DNA from 2 places in the Peribacillus sp. NPDC097895 genome. Region 1 is predicted to be linked to the other one. Evidence: a T-box and tRNA genes for the amino acid it is inferred to sense, from the RefSeq annotation. Region 1 holds a T-box; the other holds one or more tRNA genes.
What was found. A T-box is a leader RNA that pairs with one kind of tRNA and senses whether it is charged. The one in region 1 lies ahead of glyQ (glycine--tRNA ligase subunit alpha), so its partner is inferred to be a tRNA-Gly.
Positions count from the first base shown of each region.

Region 2: it encodes a tRNA-Gly, which carries the amino acid that the T-box ahead of glyQ (glycine--tRNA ligase subunit alpha) is inferred to sense. The anticodon was not compared.

Region 1 is NZ_JBNNSH010000001.1:906,439-918,848, forward strand. Features, by position in the region: gene ACQKMH_RS04265 (NfeD family protein) at 1-350, shown strand, start outside; gene floA (flotillin-like protein FloA) at 401-1,390, shown strand; gene ACQKMH_RS04275 (hypothetical protein) at 1,413-1,922, shown strand; gene yqfC (sporulation protein YqfC) at 2,045-2,329, shown strand; gene yqfD (sporulation protein YqfD) at 2,345-3,532, shown strand; gene ACQKMH_RS04290 (PhoH family protein) at 3,536-4,498, shown strand; gene ACQKMH_RS04295 (HD family phosphohydrolase) at 4,691-6,847, shown strand; gene ybeY (rRNA maturation RNase YbeY) at 6,862-7,338, shown strand; gene ACQKMH_RS04305 (diacylglycerol kinase family protein) at 7,316-7,693, shown strand; gene cdd (cytidine deaminase) at 7,733-8,131, shown strand; gene era (GTPase Era) at 8,124-9,053, shown strand; gene ACQKMH_RS04320 (YqzL family protein) at 9,153-9,296, shown strand; gene recO (DNA repair protein RecO) at 9,327-10,079, shown strand; T-box leader at 10,138-10,314, shown strand; gene glyQ (glycine--tRNA ligase subunit alpha) at 10,415-11,311, shown strand; gene glyS (glycine--tRNA ligase subunit beta) at 11,298-12,410, shown strand, end outside.
Region 2 is NZ_JBNNSH010000002.1:850,039-862,448, reverse strand. Features, by position in the region: gene ACQKMH_RS15535 (FUSC family protein) at 1-1,332, shown strand, start outside; gene ACQKMH_RS15530 (YbjN domain-containing protein) at 1,492-1,905, shown strand; tRNA gene ACQKMH_RS15525 (tRNA-Gly) at 2,097-2,170, shown strand; gene ACQKMH_RS15520 (B3/B4 domain-containing protein) at 2,508-3,176, opposite strand; gene queG (tRNA epoxyqueuosine(34) reductase QueG) at 3,278-4,417, shown strand; gene ACQKMH_RS15510 (amidase domain-containing protein) at 4,626-5,483, shown strand; gene trmL (tRNA (uridine(34)/cytosine(34)/5-carboxymethylaminomethyluridine(34)-2'-O)-methyltransferase TrmL) at 5,551-6,039, shown strand; gene nfsA (oxygen-insensitive NADPH nitroreductase) at 6,117-6,866, shown strand; gene ACQKMH_RS15495 (ABC transporter ATP-binding protein) at 7,126-7,974, shown strand; gene ACQKMH_RS15490 (iron-hydroxamate ABC transporter substrate-binding protein) at 7,925-8,845, shown strand; gene ACQKMH_RS15485 (FecCD family ABC transporter permease) at 8,913-9,923, shown strand; gene ACQKMH_RS15480 (FecCD family ABC transporter permease) at 9,920-10,927, shown strand; gene ACQKMH_RS15475 (response regulator) at 11,013-11,960, opposite strand; gene ACQKMH_RS15470 (ATP-binding protein) at 11,967-12,410, opposite strand, start outside.

The sequences.
Region 1 (12,410 bases):
ATCCGGTCCATATGACGATATCCTTGCTAATTGCGGTCACCGTATCCATTTTGGTATTCATCCTACTTGTAAAGGTGTTTGGAAAACAGATGAAATTTTTCAGGAAAATGATATTAACCGATGCAACAAAAACGGAACAAGGGTATGTCAGCAATCCTAATCGTTTGGATTTACTAGGTGTAGAAGGGAAGGCCCTTACAGATTTGAGGCCTTCAGGAACAGCCTTGGTCAAAGAAGAAAGAGTGGATGTCGTGACCGAAGGAAGCTTTATTTCCAAAGGTTCGTCAATCATTATTGTTAAAGTTGAAGGATCAAGGGTAGTCGTCCGGGAAATTCCGGAATCAAATTAAAATTAAGAGATACAGGAAGGATGAATCATTAAGTGATAACTTCAGGAACGATATTTATTGTACTGGCAGTGATTGCTGCTATCATCGTATTGGCAGTGTTTTTCACATTCGTACCAGTAATGTTATGGATTTCCGCCTTAGCGGCAGGAGTCAAAATCAGTATATTTACATTAGTGGGAATGAGGCTTCGCCGTGTTATACCAAGCAGGGTTGTCAATCCTCTTATTAAGGCCCATAAGGCTGGCATCAATGTTTCAACGAATCAATTGGAAAGTCATTACCTTGCAGGCGGTAACGTCGATCGCGTCGTGAATGCATTAATTGCGGCAGAACGTGCCAATATCGTGTTACCTTTCGAACGGGGTGCGGCTATTGACCTTGCCGGCCGTGATGTTCTGCAAGCCGTTCAAATGAGCGTTAACCCAAAAGTGATTGAAACTCCATTCATCTCTGGTGTGGCGATGAATGGGATCGAAGTGAAAGCGAAGGCCAGGATTACGGTCCGTGCCAATATTGAACGCCTAGTCGGTGGTGCTGGTGAAGAGACGATCATTGCCCGTGTAGGGGAAGGGATCGTATCAACAATCGGTGCTTCGAAAATGCATACGGATGTCCTGGAAAACCCTGATTTGATTTCAAGAACGGTTTTATCAAAAGGATTGGATTCAGGAACGGCATTCGAAATTCTTTCCATTGATATCGCCGAAGTGGATATCGGGAAAAACATCGGGGCCATCCTACAGACGGACCAAGCCGAGGCTGATAAGAAAATTGCCCAGGCAAAGGCTGAAGAACGCCGTGCGATGGCTGTTGCCCTTGAACAGGAAATGGTTGCCCGTGTTCAGGAAATGAGAGCGAAGGTTGTCCAATCCGAAGCGGAAGTTCCATTGGCCATGGCCGATGCGCTGAAAAGCGGAAACCTTGGAGTGATGGATTATATGAATATCCAAAATATAACGGCTGATACGGATATGCGTGATTCCATCAGTAAAATATCCGATAATCCAAAAGATAACAACAATAACAACCATAATAATTAGATTGGGGAAGGGAGGTCTCTAAATGGGAGATTTTATTGATTTCTTTCTCAAAAACCCATTCCTTATCATTGTCTTGATCGGTATTTTATCGTCCATGTTAGGTAAAAAAAAGCAGCAACAGCAAAATGATCCTAACACTCCTCCGAAAAAGAAATGGCAGGAGGTCATGCGGGAGCTTCAAGGTGAAATGGGGCAAGGGAATCAGCAGCAAAGGCCTGCACCTGCTCCTGTCAGGAAACCTGAACCGCAGGCAACGCAGGCTGTTGAAGTAATGGATGTAATGGATGAAACGAAGAACGAAGCGAACAAAAGGATTGCAGAACTTAGACGGCTTCAGCAGAAGTACGACCAAGAGCGTTTATATCAAAAAGCGAAGGCTGATAAAATCACATCAGCGATATCTGATACCAGCAGTCCTGTTTACCGGAAGGGACCGTCTTTTGGCAAAAAGCAGCTGATTGATGGCATCATCATGTCTGAAGTGTTGGGACCGCCAAGGGCGAAGCGAAGTCTTCAGAGGTCTAGAAGATAATTCGCCAGCGGGCTTTTTCAACTCGTATTTTATGCTTGAAAAAATAGACTTCCGTTCAGATATAATTTTGTGCTAGAACCCTCTTTCATCTCATACATTGAGATGAAAGGGGGTTCTTTTTTATGGCACGGAATTGGGGAAAAAAAATGAAACAGCTTATGACCAAAACAATGGACCTTCCGCAAGATGTCATGATGGACCTGCCGCGAATTACAATGATCGGACAATTACATATTTATATTGAAAACCATCGTGGCTTATTGGCTTTTACTGACAGCGAAGTACGATTGATGCTGAAAACTGGTCAGTTGCTGATAAAGGGAAACGCCTTTGTCATAAAGACCATCTTGCCTGAAGAAATCATGCTCGAAGGCAAAATTGACAAGGTTTATTTTATCAATGAATGATCCCGGGAGGTCTCCATGAAAAACCAATGGACAAACTATTATACAGGCTATGTTAAAGTGAAGGCTTATGGTAAAGGTGCGGAACGGCTGATTAATATGCTGACGAGAAGAGGGCTTCATGTCTGGGATGTGAAGCGCGTCGGCAGCGAAGCCCTAATTTTCCATATGGAGGTCAGGGATATCCCGAAACTCCGCCAGGTCATGCGTAAGAGCGACTGTAAAGTAAAATTCATGCAGGGAAAGGGTGTCCCTTTCCTGATGAAGAGAGTGATGAAAAACAGCGGGTTTTTAGTGGGTCTCATTGCCTTCCTTCTTTGTATTTTTGTCCTTTCCAATATGGTATGGGGGATCGAGGTGCAAGATGCCAAGCCGGCAACCGAGCATGCCATCCGAAAAGAATTGGACAAGATGGGTGTGAAGATCGGTAAAGTGCAATTCTTTGTTGATGATGTGGATACAATTCAGCGTAAGCTGTCGGACCGGATTGGTGCATTGACCTGGGTAGGGGTCGAGCTCAAGGGAACGACGTACCATTTCCGCGTCGTTGAAAAACGGCAGCCGAAAGAAGTCGAGAAAACATCTCCGCAGAATTTGGTAGCTTCCAAAAAAGCGATCATCACTGATATGTTCGTTGAAAAAGGACAATCTAAAGTAAATGTAAATGATTATGTAGGAAAAGGACAGCTTCTTGTTTCAGGCCTGATTGGAAAAGAGGATAAACAGGAAATTGTATCTGCACAGGGAGTAATAAAAGGGAAAACGTGGTATAAGGCGAAAGTGGAAGTTCCGTTAAAAACCAAGTTTTCTGTTTTTAACGGAAATGAAACGAGCAGGCACTTTTTAAAAATCGGGGACTTTTCCCTCCCTGTCTGGGGCTTCAGGGATCCGGGATATAAAAAACAGGAAAAAGAAACGACAGTGAGGCCATTTCACTTTCTTCAATGGGAATTGCCCATTTCCTATAAACAGGTGACCTTAAGGAGCAAGGAAGATATTGTTCGAAGTTATACGAAGGAAGAAGCGGTGAAGGAAGGGCGAAAAATGGCTAAAGCAGAATTGGAAAAACATCTGGACGAGGAAGATGAAATCGCCGGAGAAAAAATTTTGCACGAAAGCATGGAGAATGGTAAAGTTAAATTATCTATACATTACCAAGTTATTGAAGATATAGCGATTGGACAGCCAATCATTCAAGGAGACTAACGGATGACAGATGATGTGAAAGTAATTAAGCTGGAAATAGAATCACCTAATGAAGCGATCGCTTTATTGGGCAATGGGGATTCAAATGTAAAGGTGCTTGAAGAGGAACTTGGAATTTCCGTCATTACCCGAGGTGAAGCGGTGAGTGTTGCCGGGGATATCGAGCGGGCAACGATGGGGCAGGAAATCCTGAAGGCTCTATTGACAGTGATTAGAAAAGGAATTGCAATCAGTTCGAGAGATGTGCTTTATGCGATTGAATTGGCTAGAAAAGGTACCTTGGAGTATTTCGGTGAATTGTATGATGAGGAAATAGCGAAAACCGCTAAGGGGAAATCCATTAAGGTCAAAACAATCGGGCAGAGATACTATATCCAAGCTATAAAGAAACAGGACCTGGTATTTGGGATTGGACCTGCTGGAACAGGGAAGACCTATCTGGCTGTAGTGATGGCGATCAATGCATTGAAAAATGGACATGTTAAACGAATCATCCTGACACGTCCTGCCGTAGAAGCGGGCGAAAGCCTAGGTTTTCTGCCGGGTGATCTGAAAGAAAAGGTAGATCCGTACCTAAGGCCGCTGTATGACGCTCTCCATGATCTTCTTGGGATGGAACAGACCCTAAGGATGATAGAGCGTGGAACGATCGAAATAGCTCCTCTGGCTTATATGAGGGGCCGTACGCTTGAAGATGCCTTTGTCATTTTGGACGAGGCCCAAAATACGACGGAAGCCCAAATGAAGATGTTCTTGACCCGGCTTGGTTTCGGTTCAAAAATGGTCATTACGGGAGATCGGACCCAGATTGACCTTCCGAAAGGCATGAAGTCAGGTTTGGTACGGGTAGAAGAGATCTTGAAGAATGTTAAAGGACTTTCCTTTGTTTATTTTGAACAAAGTGATGTAGTAAGACATCCGCTTGTTGCCAAAATCATTACTGCTTACGAGCAGGCAAAGGAATAAGAAAAAATCCGCCATTTTCAATCGGCGGATTTTTCGCGATGTGTCTAGAATGACATACCTTTTTTGGGTAAAAGTGGTAATGGAACGAAAGAAGCTTTACATTTATCAATACGAAGGTGAAAATTTACATAAAAACTGTTATGATTTTACATATCTAGAATAATAAACATCATTTTTTTAGGAGGACCTTCCTTGAATCGAATCCAGAAATTTTTCACTAAAATAAAAGGGCTATTGGTCCATCGCTTTTTTCAGGTGCTTTTGTTTATCATACTTGGTTTGTTTGCTTATGCGTTAATGTTTTCAAACGTTAAACCGGAAAGGGTCCAGGTAGAGCTTTTCAAGCCTGCGGAACAAACCATCCGCTCAACCAAGACAGTGGAGGATACCTATAAGACGGAACAAGAAAAAGAAGAGATTTCAAAACAAGTGGCGGATGTATATACTTTAAAAAAAGAATATGCGAAAAATAAAGTCGATCTGATCTCATCCATTTTCGATTCAGCTATCGAGGTGAATAAAGAAACGGACCCCGATAAAGATCATAAAAAAGATGAGGGTAAGGAAAATAAAAAGGAGACCATAAAGACGGATGCCCAAAAGGTTTCCATTTTAAAAGAAAAATTGACAGATGAAGTCAATAAAAATATTGAAGAATCCGTCTTCCTTGCTTTAGTGCAGGCGGATGAAGATGAGTTGGAAATAGCGAAGGATTCAACCATAACTGCCGTGAATAATGTGATGAGCTCCAGGATCGCAGCCAGTGACGTCGAAAATGCCAAGAAAAAGGTAGTAGAGGAATTGGGCTATATGAGCATAAGCAGCGATATGAAAAAAGCCTCTAATTCCCTTGCCCGTACGGCAATCATTCAGAATGTGTTTTTCGATAAGGATAAAACAGAGGAACAGCGAAGGAAAGCCATCGAAAGCGTGGAGCCCATCAGGATCCTCCAAGGTCAGATCATTGTTGAAGAAAATCAGTTAGTGGATAGGGATGTATACCGGCAGCTTGAACTTGCAGGTTTTTTAAATACGGAGTCTACGATTTACCCGTATATTGGATTGCTGCTATTCATCTTTCTGACATTTACCGCATTTTATTACTTTTTCTACTATTCCATTTCCAAAAAGGATAACAAGTATAATCAATTATTGATCTTCAGCCTTGTCTTTATCCTTTCAATGGCTACAATGAAAACGGTCAGCATTCTTGCAGACCTGAAAAACTCGAATTTGGAATACGTCTTCCCGGGTGCGATGGCGGCGATGCTCATCAAGATATTATTGAATGATAAGTTGGCGGTAGCCATGATCATATTGTTAGGTTCGTATGGTACGATTATATTTAATGGTGATACACCTGGCAATTTGGATTTCTCGATGGGGCTTTTTATCATTTTCGGTGGATTGTCGGCAATCATCATCTTATCTAGGCCTAATTTCAAATCAAAGGTACTTGTTGCAGGGTTGCTATTGTCTTTAATAAATATGGCCTTTGTATATTCACTCATCTTTATTATGGACGGCCATTATACTAGAATGGAGTATTTGTATTATGCTCTTGCTGCCATTGGCTCTGGAGTGGGTTCAGCGGTTTTGACAATGGGCTTGTTACCGTTTTTCGAGGCTGGTTTTGGAATCTTGTCATCCATGAAGCTCATTGAACTTGCAAATCCTAATCATCCTTTACTGCGGAAAATCTTGATTGAGGCTCCAGGGACTTATCATCATAGTGTCATGGTCGCCAATTTGGCGGAATCTGCATGTGAAGCCATCGGGTCAAATGGATTGCTGGCAAGGGTTGGCAGTTATTATCATGATATCGGTAAAACGAAGCGGCCTCATTTTTTTATCGAAAACCAGATGAATGCGGAGAATCCTCATGATCGGCTCCTGCCGGAAACGAGCAAGGATATCATCATTGCCCATGCCGTCGATGGCGGGGAGATGTTGCGCAGTCATAAATTCCCGAAAGAGATTGTGGATATTGCAGAGCAGCATCATGGGACCACTTTATTGAAATTTTTCTACCATAAGGCAAAAAAGGAGGATGAGACCACACTGGAGGCAGCTTACCGCTATCCTGGGCCGAGGGCGATAATGAAGGAAGTAGCCGTCATAGGCATAGCCGATAGTGTGGAAGCTGCAGTGAGATCGATGCAGCACCCAACTCCGGATAAGATTGAAGAATTGGTAAGTTTCATTATTCAGGACAGGATTCAAGATGGTCAATTTGATGAATGTGACATTACTATGAGAGAATTGAGTATCGTGAAGCATTCCTTATGTGAATCGCTGAATGGTATCTTCCACTCCAGGATTGAATATCCGGAGCCGGATAAATTATGACAGAAGGTGAAAGAATGATTTTAGAAATCGATTTATTGGATGAAACGAACGAAGTAACGGAAGAAGCTCAGCAACTTGTTGAAAGCATTCTGCAATTTGCAGCAAAAAAAGAAAACATTGAAATAGATACCGAGTTGTCTGTCACATTTGTAAACAATGAGAGAATTCGGGAAATCAATAAAGAATATCGTCATAAAGATTCAGCTACAGATGTCATTTCTTTTGCACTTGAAGAAATGGGTGAAGATGAAGTGGAAATTGTCGGCGCGGAAATGCCTCGCATGTTAGGCGATATCATCATTTCCATTGAGCGGACGAAAGAGCAGGCTGAAGAATATGGTCATTCTTTTGACCGTGAACTTGGATTTTTAGCGCTGCATGGTTTTCTGCATTTATTAGGCTTCGATCACATGAATGAAGAAGAGGAAAAAGTGATGTTCACTAAACAAAAGGAGATCTTGGAAGAATATGGACTTTCAAGAGAAGGATAAAAAAAGGTATCCTTTATTAAAAAGTTTCTCTTTTGCCTGTCAGGGAATTTTGGAGGCAGTACGAACGGAGCGCAATATTAAGATTCATTTCGCGTTAACGGCAATCGTCGTTTTCTTTGGCTGGTACTTTTCATTGAATGGGATGGAATGGCTCTTCATTTTGGCAGCCATTGCCGGGACTATTACGCTAGAGCTAGTTAATTCAGCGATTGAAAGGGTAGTAGACCTGGTAACGGATCAAATCCATCCACTCGCCAAGCAGGCAAAAGATATTGCAGCCGGAGCTGTATTCATATATGCTATATTTTCTATAATAGTTGGTTTAATTATCTTTTTGCCTAAGTTTGGCCTGTAGGTGGCAAAAATGGTACTCAATTTGAAAGGACGATGTGAATTGAATACGAATGAATTGATTGAGGAAGCTAAAAAAGCAAGGGAAAAAGCTTATGTGCCTTATTCCAAATTTAAAGTGGGCGCAGCCCTTTTAACCGCGGATGGAAAGGTCTATCATGGTTGTAATATAGAAAATGCTGCATACAGCATGTGTAATTGCGCCGAAAGGACCGCTTTATTCAGCGCGTATGCCCATAACGATAAAACATTCACTAAACTTGCAGTCGTGGCAGATACCGATGGTCCCGTATCTCCATGCGGGGCGTGCAGGCAGGTTATTTCAGAACTGTGCGAACAGGATATGCCGGTTGTTTTGACCAACTTAAATGGGGATATAAAAGAACTAACAGTACAGGAATTGCTTCCAGGAGCTTTTTCACCGGAGGATTTAAATGGATAAATTATTTGACGATACACAAGCAAAAGGTTACAAATCAGGTTTCATTTCGATTATTGGCCGACCTAATGTCGGAAAAAGCACGTTTCTGAACAGGGTTATCGGTCAAAAAATTGCCATCATGAGTGATAAACCGCAAACTACTAGAAATAAGGTTCAGGGTGTCCTGACGCAAAACGATTCACAAATGATTTTCATTGATACACCGGGCATCCATAAACCAAAGCATAAACTTGGCGACTTTATGATGAAAGTGGCAACGAATACATTGAAAGAGGTCGATTTGATTCTCTTCATGATCAATGCGACCGAAGGATACGGACGTGGTGACGAGTTTATCATTGAAAAACTTCAAACCGTAAAAACGCCTGTTTTCCTTGTTGTAAACAAAATCGATGCGATGCACCCGGACGATCTGCTTCCAATCATTGAAAAATACCAACGACTATACCCTTTTGCGGCAGTCGTTCCGATTTCTGCGCTTGAAGGAAATAATGTCGATACACTGCTTGCCCAAATAAAGGATCACCTGCCTGAAGGTCCACAGTTTTATCCAGCTGACCAAGTGACCGACCATCCGGAACGTTTTATCATTTCCGAATTGGTCCGCGAAAAGGTACTGCACCTGACACGTGAAGAAATTCCGCATTCAGTGGCCGTTGTCATCGATTCAATTAAAAAAATGGATAACAGCGATACCATAAATGTAATGGCGACGATTGTTGTAGAGCGTGATTCACAAAAAGGCATCGTCATCGGAAAGCAAGGGAAAATGCTTAAAGAAGTCGGGAGCCGTGCGAGAGTGGACATAGAGAACTTACTGGGCTCGAAGGTATTCTTGGAACTGTGGGTCAAGGTACAGAAGGATTGGCGTAACAAGGCCAGCCAGCTTCGCGATTATGGTTTCAATGAGAGCGAGTATTAATTAGCAAAATTTACGCTTCATGAAAGTTTGGAAAACGGTCAAGCTAATCATATGGTCGGATATTCATATTGCTAGTTAAAAATGAAAGGTGGGCTTTATATGTTGGATTTTACCTGGGAATTATTTAGTGAAACAGGTAATGTGGACACCTATTTGCTGTTTAAGGAGATAGAAGTCGAAAGACAGGAAAGACCCTTGGTATTGAAAGAAGAGCTAGCAGAAATTGATTTTCCTGTTTCATAGGTTAGTCTTGGCAGCATGGGTGGTGTCTTGGTGCTCCAAAAATGTGAAGGCATTGTCATAAGGCGAACTGCATATGGAGAAAATAATAAAATCATTACTATATATACCCGTGAGCTAGGAAAAATTGGTGTGATGGCTAGAGGAGCCAGTAAACCTAACAGTAGGCTTTCTGCCGTCACCCAGCTTTTTTGCTCCGGGTATTTTCTTGTAACAACATCTACCGGACTCGGAAGTCTTCAGCAAGGGGAAATGGTCGACTCGCTTCGTTTCATTAGGGAGGATCTTTTTGCCACTGCCTATGCTTCTTACATTGTTGAATTGCTTGATAAAAGTGTCGATGATAAGAAACCGAATCCATATTTGTATGAATTGCTTTCGCAAACCTTGCATTACATAAACGAAGAATATGACGCAGAGGTTTTGAAATTCATTTTTGAAATGAAAATGCTTCCCGTCAACGGGATTAACCCGGTGCTTGATCAATGTGCTGTTTGTGGCGAAACGGAAGGGGAATTCTCATTCTCGCTTCGGGAGGCGGGTTTTATTTGCCATCGCTGTCTGGGAAAAGACCCCTATCATTATAAAATTTCACCGGCAGCCGTCAAATTGCTGCGGATATTTTATTATTTGGATTTATCAAGGCTCGGAAACATTTCCGTTAAGCCTGAAACGAAAAAAGAACTGCGAAAAATCATTGATGCTTACTATGAGGAATATTCTGGCCTTCATTTGAAATCAAAAAAGTTCCTAAAACAGATTGATACGATGAAAGATATGTTTTAAGTTCTGGCCTATTGACATTCCATGCTAGTTTGTATAAAATTCTAATCATCAAAATAAGAAGATTGCGTTGATGGAAAAGAGTATCTGTCATTCTCCATAAAAAGCGAACCCGGGATGGTGGAAGCCGGGATATGGATTTACAGGGAAGGGCGTTTCCGGAGCATATTGCTTTGAAAAGAGGCCGTTTTATAAACGGCAATTAGGGTGGAACCGCGGGTAAACTCTCGTCCCTATGCATTTCGCATAGGGACGGGAGTTTTTTGTTTGCAAAAAAGTGTATGAATTCCGTTCCCGAATTTTTCAAAGAGCCGTTTTAAATAACCTGGAGGTGTACGATGAATATTCAAAATATGATTTTAACGTTACAAAAGCATTGGTCTGAACAGGGCTGCATCTTAATGAATGCTTATGATGTCGAGAAAGGGGCTGGAACGATGAGCCCATATACGTTCCTTAGAGCCATTGGACCTGAGCCTTGGAGCGTTGCTTACGTGGAGCCATCACGCCGTCCGGCAGACGGCCGTTATGGTGAGAATCCTAATCGGCTGTATCAGCATCATCAATTCCAAGTGATCATGAAGCCGTCACCAGATAATATTCAAGAATTATATTTGGATTCACTGCGGGCATTAGGGATTAATCCACTTGAACATGATATTCGCTTTGTAGAGGACAATTGGGAAAATCCATCACTAGGATGTGCTGGTCTTGGTTGGGAAGTTTGGCTTGATGGTATGGAAATTACACAATTTACATATTTCCAACAAGTAGGCGGTCTTGAGTGTAAGCCGGTTTCTGTGGAGATTACATACGGGATCGAACGTCTTGCTTCTTACATTCAAGATAAGGAAAACGTATTTGACCTCGAATGGACAGAAGGATTCACAGTACGTGATATTTTTGGACAGCCGGAATATGAGCACTCAAAATATACGTTTGAAACATCGGACCTTGATATGCTGTTTCAACTTTTCACAATGTATGAAAAGGAGGCACATCGCCAAATGGAAGAAGGGCTTGTACATCCAGCCTATGATTATGTTTTGAAATGCTCACATACCTTTAACCTTTTGGATGCCAAAGGTGCCATCTCGGTGACGGAAAGAACCGGATATATTGCTCGGTGCCGTAACTTAGCGCGTAAGGTTGCCAAAACCTTCTATGAGGAGCGGGAAAAATTAGGCTTCCCGATACTAAAATTGAAAGGGGAGAATACAAATGAGCAAGCGTGATTTGTTATTGGAAATTGGATTGGAAGAGTTGCCGGCTCGTTTTGTGACAGCATCCATGAAACAGTTGTCAGATAAAGTGCAGAAATGGCTAACGGAAAAAGCGATTGAATTCGGAACGGTTGAAGCTTTTTCAACACCAAGACGTTTGGCCATATTGGTGAAAGACGTGGAAGAATCGCAAAAGGATATCGAAGAAGAAGCAAAAGGACCGGCTAAGAAAATCGCTTTGGATAGCGAAGGCAACTGGTCTAAAGCGGCTTTGGGATTCGTCAGGGGTCAAGGGATGACTTCAGAGGATATTTATTTTAAAGAACTTAAGGGTGTTGAATATGTCCATGTGAATAAATTCATTAAAGGACAGCCGACTGTTCAGCTTTTGTCTGAGCTTGCTGAAATCATCAGCGGCATGACGTTCCCGAAAAATATGCGTTGGGCCAATCAAGAGCTCCGCTTCGTCCGGCCGATTAAATGGCTAATTGCCTTGTTCGGTAATGAGGTAGTGCCATTTACCATCGCTGACGTGGAAACGGGCCGTGAAACGAAGGGACATCGTTTCTTGGGTGATAACGCAATCATCGAAGAGCCGGCACAGTACGAAGAAACATTAAGTAAACAATTTGTCATGGTGGATACTGATAAACGCCGACAAGTTATTTTAGATCAAATTAAAAAGCTTGAGCAGGAAAAAGGCTGGATCATCCCAGTTGATGAAGAACTGCTTGAAGAAGTCAATAATTTGGTAGAGTATCCAACGGCGTTATTTGGACATTTTGAAGAAGAATTCCTTGAGCTTCCTGCAGAGGTACTGATCACTTCGATGAAGGAACACCAACGTTATTTCCCGGTTAAAGATCAAGCCGGCAAGTTACTTGCTTTCTTTGTAACGGTGCGTAACGGGGATGATCGTCATTTGGATAAGGTTTCTAAAGGAAATGAAAAAGTATTGCGCGCCCGCCTCTCGGATGCAGCATTCTTCTATAAAGAAGATCAGAAAAAAGAGATTTCAGATGCTTTGAAAAAGCTTGACAGTATCGTTTATCATGAAGAAATCGGTACGTTGGCCGAGAAAACTGCCCGAGTTACTGCAATGACCGGTGAC
Region 2 (12,410 bases), on a different contig from region 1:
TTCAATGCAGCAAGACAAAGAACGGTATTGGCGATGAAACAAGCGGAAGATACATTGTTAGCCGGATTTTCAAACAGACGAAGTCCAGACATGTTAAAGCGGTTGTTTCTATTGAACGACCATGCGAATGTCATATTCTTGGAAGCATTGGAAATATCATTGCGCAAAAAGGTTGTGCTACCGCCAGAAGTAGGACAATCGGTACGTGCCTTGGCCAACTCCATTGCATCTAAAACTAAAAATGAATCAAAGATTCTCCAACCGGATCAAATGGAACTAGAGGTGGAAAAGCTATTCGTTGAAATTTACAATGCAGATGCCATCATGAATGAACCGGATAGTAAAATCCACCAAGAAGCATCAATCTCAAAGCCTTCTTTAAAAACGATTTTTCTTGGGGCGTTCGATAAGAACTCAATTGTCTTCCTCTCTTCTATTCGATATGGAACAATCCTCACCATTGCAGCAATCATAGCCTATTCCGCTGATTTTAACCGTTCGTACTGGATTCCCTTATCCTGTGCATCCGTCATGTCAGGTGCGACCATCGTTGCCACATTTCATCGGGCGGTCCAAAGGACTTTCGGGACAATCATCGGACTCCTAATAGCAAGCTTAATTCTTGCATCCGTTCATAACGAGTTCCTTATCGTTCTGATCATTTTGTGTTTGACAATCATTACAGAGCTTTTCATCGTACGGAATTATGGATTGGCGGCGATGTTTTTTACCCCTTCAGCTTTAATCATGGCGGAATATTCAACTCAAAGCTATGATTTTAGTTTTTTTGCGACCGTAAGAATAACCGATATCGTCGTTGGGAGCTTGATAGGCCTTCTTGGATCGCTGTTAATCGGCAGTCGATCGGCATCAAGCCTTCTCAACCATTTGATGGCCAAAACGATTCGAAGCCAGGGTCAATTTCTATTGGTGGCGTTCTCTGGACATGATAATGAACGTGCAATCGATGAAAGCAGTGAAAGGAACAAAATGCAAACCAATATGGTGAATCTATTAACGGTCTACAATGCGGCTCTTGGTGAGATATTCAAAAACAAGGCCAGGTTGGAATCACTATGGCCCGTTATATTTTCGATAGAACAGTTGGGATATTATTTAAATGCAAGTTTGAAATTCTCTGATCGGTCGGTACTTTCAGAGCGTGAGCTTGCTCAATTACTGTATGTTTTTGAAACAATGGCAATTGCTGCAGATAAGGGGCGGTCACTTACGAACAAAGAGGTTCCGGAAATTGAAGGGTACTCAAAAATCCGCCACGAAATTTTGGATCTTCAAAAAGCACTTCGGTTTAGTGGTGAAGCAACGAGCTAATCATTCTCTTTAGGGAGTTTTTATTCTTGGCTTCCATTCATTAAACCGAGTGGTTCATTCCCTTAATTAAAAGAAGGAAAATAAAAGGTATATAGAAAAGTCTGTGAAAATGCCCATTTTCATTATAGAATGTACATACATACAGAAAGGTGATGAACCATGTCAAACATTGCTAAATTTCGTGATTTTTTAACTAGTGAGAAAATCTATATGAATGAGTTGAATGAAGATGGCACCACCTTTTTTAGAGCTGAGCAGAAGTTAAAGGATGGGTGGAAGGTTCTTTTAGTTTTTGCATTCAATCAAGATGAAAATGTGGCGGACTTATTTTGCTTTAATGTCGCCGAGTTGAAGAATCCTGATAAAAAGCAAGATGTACATACACTGTTGAATGAATATAATGCTAATTTTAGGTATTCAAAGCTGTATGAAGAAAAAGGGACCATTTCCATTCGTTATTCATACTCCTTAGAGGGGGATTTTGTACCGGATCTAGCGTTCAGGAAGTTAATCATGTTGCTTGAAACGGCCCAACAGGTTTACCCTCGGTTAATGGAAGTCATTTGGTCTTAAAATCATGTTAAAGGGTGAAAAAGTTCTCTGATTCAGGGGACTTTTTAACATCTTTACTAGAGTGAATGAATATATTATCGTTACAATCCATAAATTTTAAAAAAATTAAAAACAACTATTGCATTTTTTCACATGAAACTATATAATTAGTTTTGTTGGTAATACGATTCGACAAAGTTCTACAAGGATATGCGGGTGTAGTTTAGTGGTAAAACCTCAGCCTTCCAAGCTGATGATGAGGGTTCGATTCCCTTCACCCGCTCCAATACATACTCATAACGTAGGGTTTCGTTACCTGGAGAACGAAGCTTTGCGTTTAAATATTATAATTAGAATTCTACTGTTTACAGTGGGATTTTTTTATTGTCCAAATTTGTATACATATCTCTTTTACCTTTAATTTAAGGCTGGTAAGCAAATGAGCTGGGACACATATAAAGTGGCAGTAACGATAACTTGCCAGCCCGCGATTGCAGCTATAAGAATGAGCAATAGTGTGAATCTCAGGTGAATATAAACCGGAGCGTCTATAATTATGTTTAAAAGGATCATGTATAAACCCCTTCCGAATAGGAAAGGGGTTTATTTCTGGACAATTTTGTTCATCCTTCTACAATTGAGTAAGTCCCTACACCACCGTGGATTTCAAGGAACATGTCCATCAACGATTTTGTTAGTTGATGGGCTTCCGTGATAGGTGTCTTGGGTTGTAAATAAATGATTTGGATGGCCTTTTTCGTTTCTTCGGTGACTTTCGTTCGTTCTGAATCAACGTAAGGACTTCCGAATGTGCCATCACGATCAGCTGAAGTAATCATATTATCCATGGAATTCAAGCGGCCGTTCAAACCATCATAACCGTCAGAACCATCGCCAATTTTAATCGAGATGTCACCTGCTAATTTATCTCCGTCATAAATGCCGATCGGCACTTCATATAAAAGGGAGAAGAAGTTATTCAAATCGATGGCGGAATGGACAGGGGTTAGGTAATTTTGTTTTTTTACACGGCGGTAAAGGGCTTCAACGGAAGGACGATAACGAGAAGGGTTGGTTCCTGTCGTCTTGAAAATCTCTCGCCATACTTTAATGCCGGAAAAGTCGGTCAATTCCTTTTCTTCAAGGTCGAAGTAAAGAGCTTCCTGAAATAATTGAAGTCTTCCTTTCACCATCTGCGGGGAGGGACCTACTTCGATGTTTTCATATGTAATGATACCAACTTTGAATTCAGGGATTTTACTGCTAAGATTAGCCGATATGGTAATTTCCAAGCGTTTCACCTCCAAAAATGTTTGCAATTAGTTTATCATAGATAGCAATGGTTTGAAATGGATACAAGCCCGGGAATACTGAATGAACGAAGGTGAAAAACATGGATATGAATACATTCAAGCAAGAAGTGATTATATATAGTAAAGAAATCGGCATCGATAAAATCGGTTTTACATCGGCCACGACTTTTACCGATTTGAAAAGTCGGCTTATACGTCAACAGGAACTGGATTATCAGTCAGGGTTTGAAGAAGCCGATATTGAAAAAAGGGTCAGGCCTGAATTGATTTTCGATAAACCGCAGTCCATCATTTCAATTGCGCTGGCATATCCTTCGAAATTGAAGGATGCCCCGCAAAGTACAAAAAGTGAGCGGCGCGGGATTTTTTGCCGGGCTTCTTGGGGAACGGATTATCATACCGTTCTTCGTAATAAATTGCAGTTACTTGAGGATTTCATAAAAGATAAAGTACCAGTTGCAATGACGAAGTCCATGGTTGATACGGGTGAGTTATCAGATCGGGCAGTGGCTGAACGTGCAGGAATCGGGTGGAGTGCAAAAAATAGTATGATCATCACTCCGGAATTCGGGTCTTATGTATACTTGGGAGACATGATTACCAACTTGCCATTTGAACCGGATCAACCGATGGAAGATCAATGCGGGACATGCAACAAATGTGTGGATGTTTGCCCGACAGGTGCGCTCGTACAGGGCGGCCAACTGAATTCCAAGCGTTGTATCGCATTCTTGACGCAAACAAAAGGGTTCCTTCCGGATGAATTCAGGACGAAAATAGGCAACCGTTTGTATGGATGTGATACATGCCAGACCGTTTGTCCGAAAAACAAAGGAATGGATTTTCATTTTCATGAAGAGATGGAACCCGACCCTGAGTTAGCGAAACCGCTGTTGAAACCTCTGCTTACCATCTCGAATCGGGAATTCAAAGACACATATGGCCATGTATCCGGCTCTTGGCGCGGTAAAAAACCAATCCAACGAAATGCCATTTTAGCATTGGCCCACTTCAAAGATGAAACGGCATTGCCCCAATTGATCCAGGTCATGAAGGATGATCCGAGGCCCGTAATTAGGGGAACGGCCGCCTGGGCGGTTGGGAAAATTGGTCGTGAACAGGTTGTTTCTATTTTGGAAGAAGCACGAATGAAGGAAACGGATGAAGAGGTGCTGACGGAAATCGAGAAAGGACTGCAGTTTACCTTGGAACCAAAATGAAATATATAATGCAGCCGCTCCGTGAATCATTATGGAGCGGCTTTTTTGAGGGGGCTTGGTGTGTCCCTTTTGAGTATTTGATTGATTAGGAGTCTCCGTATATTTTTAATAATAGAAAGGATTGAAACTCCACTTTTACTGAAGTTGTGTTTTGTCCATGCCCTCACACATACACATTAGCATAGATGGTAAGAAGGAGGGCATGAACTTGAAGGAACAGTTGCAACGCCTTTTACAAGAAAGGGTGGAATTTTATACTTCCGATAATCAGGAACGGAGTGAAAGGAAATTACATCTGAAAAAGGAATTGATGAGGAACCGAGCTGCGGAAATTGTTCGAGTGAATGCTGCAGGTAAGGTCCATTCAAAGAAAAAGGAAGACAATGATACAGTCCTAACCTATCAAGTGCACCTGCAGTATTTATTGAAACAGGAGGATTCATTTTATATAGAAGAAGAAATGGAAGAAAGGGAGGCAAGGTTTCGAAATGGGTATATAGTGGATGAACGTGAGCTGTTTCCCAGTTTTGAAACTGAAGAGGCACCGCCAAAATGTGATGCAGGCGCAGATCGTCTCGCATATAAATATGATCGGATGAAGGCCGTCCAATATGCCGAGCGTTGGTGGAACGAATTCAATCCGGCGTATCATAAATTCACTGATGATTGTACGAATTTCATTTCACAATGTTTACATGCGGGAGGAATTCCGATGTGGGGGACGCCGAACAAAAATAAAGGCTGGTGGATTAGAGGAAAAAGCTGGAGCTACACTTGGACGACGGCCCATTCTTTATATCATCTGCTGAAAGCCGGGAATCCCATCAGGACGAAACAAGTGGAATCGCCATATGAATTGAATTTAGGTGATATTCTCTGTATTGATTTCGAAGGGGATGGTCGGTTTGATCATAACTTGATCGTAACGGCTAAGGATCAGGATGGGATGCCGCTTGTGAACGCACATACGATGAACAGCCGGCACAGGTATTGGACATATGAGGATTCGACTAGGTATACACCGAACATCGTTTATAAATTCTTTGTGATTTTAGATGGGAGGTAATAGGTTTTTAGTCTTTTTTGTTTAATGCTATAATTAAGGTGAAGTTTAAACTAGAGGTGAAAATGAAGTGGCAATACATGTAGTTTTATATCAACCACAGATTCCAGCAAATACAGGCAATATCGCAAGAACGTGTGCAGGGACGGATACGTCTTTACATCTCATTCGCCCGCTTGGTTTCTCGACCGATGACAAACAGCTCAAACGGGCCGGGCTCGATTATTGGGAGAATGTAAAGATCCATTATTATGATTCATTAGAAGAGTTTTATGAAAAGAATGCTGGCGGTGAATTTTATTACTTAACGAAATTTGGGGAGCAGCCGCATTCCAGCTTCGATTACAGTGATCAGGACAGTGAGATATATTTCATTTTTGGCCGTGAAACGACGGGTCTCCCGAAAGAGCTGATCCAAGAAAATATGGATCGGTGCCTGCGGATTCCAATGACGGATAAAGTACGCTCGCTAAATCTGTCAAATACAGCAGCCATCTTGATTTATGAAGCATTGAGACAGCAAAATTACCGTGATTTGGATTTGAAAACAAAAGGTTGAGTTTCACGCATACTGTCATCGGGGCATTTCAGCCCCGATGATCGATGTTTTACTTTACATACTTAGGGGTGGGAGCTTTGAATAATATTATTGAGAAAATCTTAGATCACCGTTCCATTCGATCTTTTGAGGACAAGCTATTGTCTGAGGAGCAAATTAATACGATTGTGGAATGTGCCCAGGCTGCATCGACTTCAAGCTATATTCAAGCGTATTCAATCATTGGGGTAACAGATCCGGAAAAGAAAGCCAAGCTTGCTGAACTTGCCGGACCACAATCGTATGTAGAGAAGAATGGTCATCTATTCGTCTTTTGCGCCGATTTATATCGCCAGGATATGGTTTCGGAGATGGAAGGCACGGACCTTACTGAATCGATTGAAAGCACGGAGAAATTCATGGTTGCCTGCATTGACGCTGCTCTAGCGGCTCAAAATGCAGCATTGGCCGCAGAATCGATGAATCTCGGCATTTGCTATATAGGCGGGATACGCAACCATCTCCCTGAAGTGTCCGAGATTTTGAATATACCGCATCGGGTTATCCCGTTATTCGCTCTAGTGGTTGGATATCCGAAAAACCGATCCGATAAAAAGCCGCGTTTGCCGCAGTCCAATATCTATCATGAAAATGGCTATCAGGCGGATAAGCAGGAGTTCATCGGACAACTTGAAGAGTACAACGAAACGATCTCAAGTTATTACGAGCAACGGACGAATGGGAAACGAAAAGACACCTGGACAGCGCAAATGGCTGGCATGCTTGGAAAGAAAAGCAGGTTGTACATGAAAGATTACGTGGAAAAGCAAGGATTCAAAAAACATTAAATGATGAAAATGGCCAAGTAGGGATCATTATTCCTGACATGAGCCATCCTTAAAGATCCCGGAATTATTTCTGGGATCTTTCGGTTTTGGCAAAAACAAATTCAACTCAAACTTCCCATCTGAAGTTCTTCTTATATACCCATGAATTACTATTGACAATATATTTAGATAGAATTATAGTAATTAAGTAGTGGATAATGATAATCATTTTCATTTAGAATTTTACTTACCTATTATTTAAGTAAATGGAGGTTAAATAATGGTTCGCCTATATACAGAGAATTTAAATATTGGCTATGGTGAACGTTTAATTGTAAAAGATCTCAGTGTGGAAATTCCAGATAAGAAAATCACAACGATCATCGGTTCAAACGGATGTGGGAAATCCACACTTTTGAAAGCGATCACTCGGATCATTCCAAATCAATCGGGTACGGTTGTTTTAGATGGCGTGAATATATTAAAAGAAAGCACTAAGATCCTTGCAAGAAAAATGGCCATACTTCCGCAGACACCTGAGAGTGCAAGTGGATTGACAGTTGGAGAGCTTGTATCATATGGGCGCTTTCCCTATCAAAAAGGTTTTGGACGGCTGACGCAAAAAGACTATGATGTGATTGATTGGGCACTCGAAGTGACTGGCACGAAAGACTTTAAGTTCCGTCCGGTGGATGCTCTCTCAGGAGGTCAGCGCCAACGTGTTTGGATTGCCATGGCCCTTGCCCAGGAAACGGAAATCATCTTCCTTGATGAGCCGACCACCTATTTGGATATGGCGCATCAACTAGAGGTTCTGGAATTATTACAGAGGCTGAATGTAGAACAGGGACGTACGATCGTCATGGTTCTTCATGATTTAAACCAGGCTGCTCGATTTGCCGACTATATCATTGCCTTGAAAGACGGGGAAATAGTCAAAGCGGGAGATTGTGAAGAAGTCATCACTCATGAAGTGCTTAAGGAAGTATTCCATATTGATGCGGTTATCGGACGAGATCAACGAACAAACAAACCAATGTGCAGCACATACAATTTATTAAAAGGAGATAGGACAACAAATGAAGAAGATATTGATTCCATTTATACTGCTGTTAGTGTTAATTATTAGTGCTTGTGGTAACGAGTCGACCGAAAAAGAAAAAAGCTCCGATTCCAAAAAGGAAAAATCAGGTACCATCACTTACCAATCTGAAAATGGGCCTGTCGAGGTGCCTGCAAATCCTAAGCGTGTAGTCGTACTATCTTCTTTCGCAGGTAGTGTTCTGGCATTGGATGTTAACCTTGTAGGGGTTGATTCGTGGTCTAAAATGAACCCGAATTTTAAGGAGTTAAAAAACGTCGAGGAAGTAACGGACGAAAACTTGGAAAAAATCATCGAGTTGAATCCGGATTTAATCATTGGTTTATCAACGATTAAAAATGTCGATAAATTAAAGGAAATTGCTCCAACCGTCACATATACATACGGAAAAGTGGACTATTTAACACAGCATGTAGAAATTGGTAAACTTTTGAATAAAGAAAAAGAAGCGAAAGCTTGGGTGGATGATTTCAAAAAACGGGCAAAAACCACTGGTGATGAAATTAAGGCAAAAATTGGAGAAGATGCTACCGTTTCCGTTTTCGAAAAGTTTGACAAACAGTTCTATGTATACGGCGATAATTGGGGCCGCGGAACGGAAATCCTTTATCAAGAAATGAAATTGGGCATGCCTGAAAAGGTAAAAGAAGTGGCATTGAAAGATGGTTACTTTGCTTTATCATTAGAAGTTCTGAAAGACTATGCCGGTGATTATGTCATTTTGAGCAATAACAAAGATCAGGACAGTTCCTTCCAACAAACAGATACGTTTAAAAACATACCTGCCGTTAAAAACAATCAAATGTTTGAAGCTGATGCAAAAAAATTCTACTTCAATGATCCAATAACATTAGAATACCAATTAGACTTCTTTTCCAAAAGTTTTCTTGGAAAATAATACAGCGAGGGAGAGGGATGCCAATTCCTCTCCTTTTATTCTATAAAAAAAGAGATGAGAGAGACAGATGACTAATGAAAATCAACGTTTCATCCCATTTATATATAAACTGATCATAGCGATCGTTGCCTTCATCGGCATGTTCATCATATCGATGGTATTTGGTGCAGCCGATGCCACCGTCAAGGATGTATGGCAAGCACTGACGTCCAATGCTACCGGTGAGAAGATTTCCATCATTCGTGAAATCCGTCTCCCTCGCGAAGTGGGGGCAATCTTCGTCGGTTCGGCACTTGCCGTTTCAGGTGCCATCATGCAGGGAATTACGAGGAATCCACTAGCTGATCCGGGGCTGCTTGGATTGACGGCAGGGGCCAATGCAGGCCTTGCCATTACGCTGGCATTCGTTCCTTCGGCTAATAACTTAGGGATCATGGGTGCGTGCTTTATTGGTGCAGCTGTCGGGACAATCATGGTTTTTGGCATTGCTGCGATGAAGAAGGGTGGTTTTTCTCCCTTACGAATCGTGTTAGCTGGTGCTGCGGTCTCTGCATTTCTATTTGCTGTATCACAGGGGGTCGGTATTTACTTTAAAATATCAAAAGATGTATCGATGTGGACTGCCGGCGGTAATATCGGAACATCTTGGGGACAGCTTCGAGTAATCATCCCGTTTATTTTAATTGGCATCCTGATCTCCATTATCTTTTCTAGACAACTCACCATCCTTAGCCTCAGTGAAGAAGTGGCGGTAGGATTAGGTCAAAAGACCACACAAATTAAAGCAGTTCTTTTCGTCGTCATCATTTTGCTTGCCGGTGCTGCTGTTGCGCTAGTCGGAAATATGGTATTCATCGGGCTAATGATTCCCCATATGGTACGGGCTATCGTAGGTACGGATTATCGATTCATCCTGCCCTTGTCCGCAATTTTAGGAGCCACTTTCATGCTTTTGGCCGATACGATCGGCCGTACAATCAATTCTCCATATGAAACACCTGTGGTAGCGATTGTTGCGATGATAGGTTTACCTTTCTTCCTCCTAATCGTCCGTAAAGGAGGTAAAGCATTTTCATGATCCATTCAGCATTAGTCAAAAAACAGCGATGGCTAATCGGTGCCTTAACCGCACTCATCATCATAACCATCATTATCGGGACATGTTTAGGATATTCGAATCTTTCAATAGGGCGGCTGATTCCCACGCTTTTCGGACAAGGGACGTTTAAAGAGGAATTCATACTATTTTCCGTCCGATTGCCACGTATCATCATTACCCTTTTAGCAGGCATGGCCCTTGCACTGTCAGGAGCCATATTACAAGGAGTTACACGTAATGATCTAGCTGATCCCGGGATCATCGGGATTAACTCGGGAGCAGGTGTTGCCATTGCCGTGTTCTTTCTATTTTTCCCGATAGACGCAGGTTCATTTGTGTATATGGTGCCACTTGTCGGTTTTATCGGTGCGTTACTGACGGCCTGTTTAATATATGTACTTTCCTTTAAGCGAAGGGTTGGCCTTGAACCCGTTCGGCTAGTATTGATTGGCGTTGGTTTTTCAATGGCGCTTTCAGGCTTGATGATCGTCCTCATTTCTTCAGCGGAACGAGCCAAAGTCGATTTCATTGCGAAATGGCTGGCAGGAAATATTTGGGGTGCGGATTGGCCGTTCATTTGGGCAGTCCTTCCTTGGCTAATCATCCTCATTCCATTCACTTTATATAAAGCGAATCGTTTGAACCTACTTGGTTTAAGTGAACCTGTCGCAATCGGAGTGGGAGTATCGATTGAAAAGGAACGGATCGTCTTGCTCATAACAGCTGTCGCACTTGCTGCTGCTGCCGTTTCCGTTACTGGCGGAATAGCATTCATTGGACTCATGGCCCCGCATATAGCAAAATCCTTGGTCGGACCTCGAAATCAATTATTCATTCCAGTTGCCATTTTGATCGGCGGATGGCTATTGCTGCTTGCCGATACGGTAGGCCGTAATATAGTTGAACCCGAGGGAATCCCTGCAGGTATCATGGTTGCCTTGATCGGTGCTCCTTATTTCATGTATTTATTGTTGAAAAAATAAGATCTTGCTAAAATCCCTTGAGAATTCTCAGGGGATTTTATGCTTTTTTTCGAGTGCTTCCGTAGTTTTTGTTTTTATTCATGGTTTATCTATATCTAATTATCTCATCAGGATTCAATCGTTTAGCTTCGAAATATAATACTTGAATAAACTTTTTTGTATTTACCCGGGTAGGTGTAAGAACTATAGTTGAATGATTTTGCAGTTCTTTCATTTTTTGGCGAACGACTGTGAAATCAAAAAATTTAGAAGCGTAATTTTCAAACTTCGGATTTGAAAAATCCGTTAATCCAAGGGAAGCAAAATGATTTAATGAATGGTTAATCGTTCTGCGTATTCGCTGTTCGGCGGCCTTTATTTCTCGATTAATATCAGCCTGCAAAGCTGAAGTTCCGAGCTTTTTCTTTGTGATTTCTACAAAAATATCTTTAAGAGTGGGGAAATGCTGTTTAAAAGAATTAGTCCGTTCATACATAAATAAATAGTGAAGCATTTGTATTAAATCTTTAGATCCATTTTCCCCCACAATCCCTAATTCCGATAAAAGAAACTCGCCTACCTCTATTATGCTTTTTTCATTGTAATTATTGGATTGATCAACTTTTGGTTGTTCAAAATTCAATACACTATTTAAAGAGGCTTGAATATTAGTGATTGATCTTTCTAAATGAATGCGTTCCATAACTTTTCGAATCACTGTTAATATTTCAATCCGATTGATTGGTTTAGTAATATAATAGTCGATTCCGAGCGAGTATGCCTCACCAATGAGTTCCTTTGATTCAACCTGCGAAATCATTATTATTTTCCCATTAAAGGTACTTTTTATATGGCGAAGTGTTTCAATGCCATCCCGGATGGGCATTAATAAATCTATGAATAATATATCAATTTGCTTTAAATTCAAAATATGTCCTTCTAATAGACTTCCATCTTCCGCTTCTTCCACCACTTCTCCTAAATCTTCGTTCTCTATAATTTGGCTTAAATTTGAACGTATAGCACAATCATCATCTGTTATAAAAAAACGCATGAAAAATCATCCTTTCTGGATCAGCTTATGAATGGGTAATTTTATTGAAAAAACAGCGCCGTTATCCTTATTCTCAAACAGGATTTCCCCTCCCAGTTCTTTCACAACTTCTTTAACATATGAGAGACCAATTCCTGTTGAAGGTGTCCCGAATTGATCATATTTTGAAGTGAATCCAGGTTGGAATATAACAGTCTGATATTTTTGGGAGATCCCAGGTCCATTATCAGCAACTTTAAATTCTACATTGTCGCAAATTTCACACAAACTTAAACGGACGATTCCCTTTTTTTTAATCGCTTCCACCGCATTAGCGACTAAATTATTGAACAGAGATAAAACGGTATATACATGGTAATGTGAATCATTGTTTTCATCTAATGTGTATTCAAATTGAACATCCTTTCCTAGTGATAAGGCATATTTTTCATTAATTCGGATAATTAAATG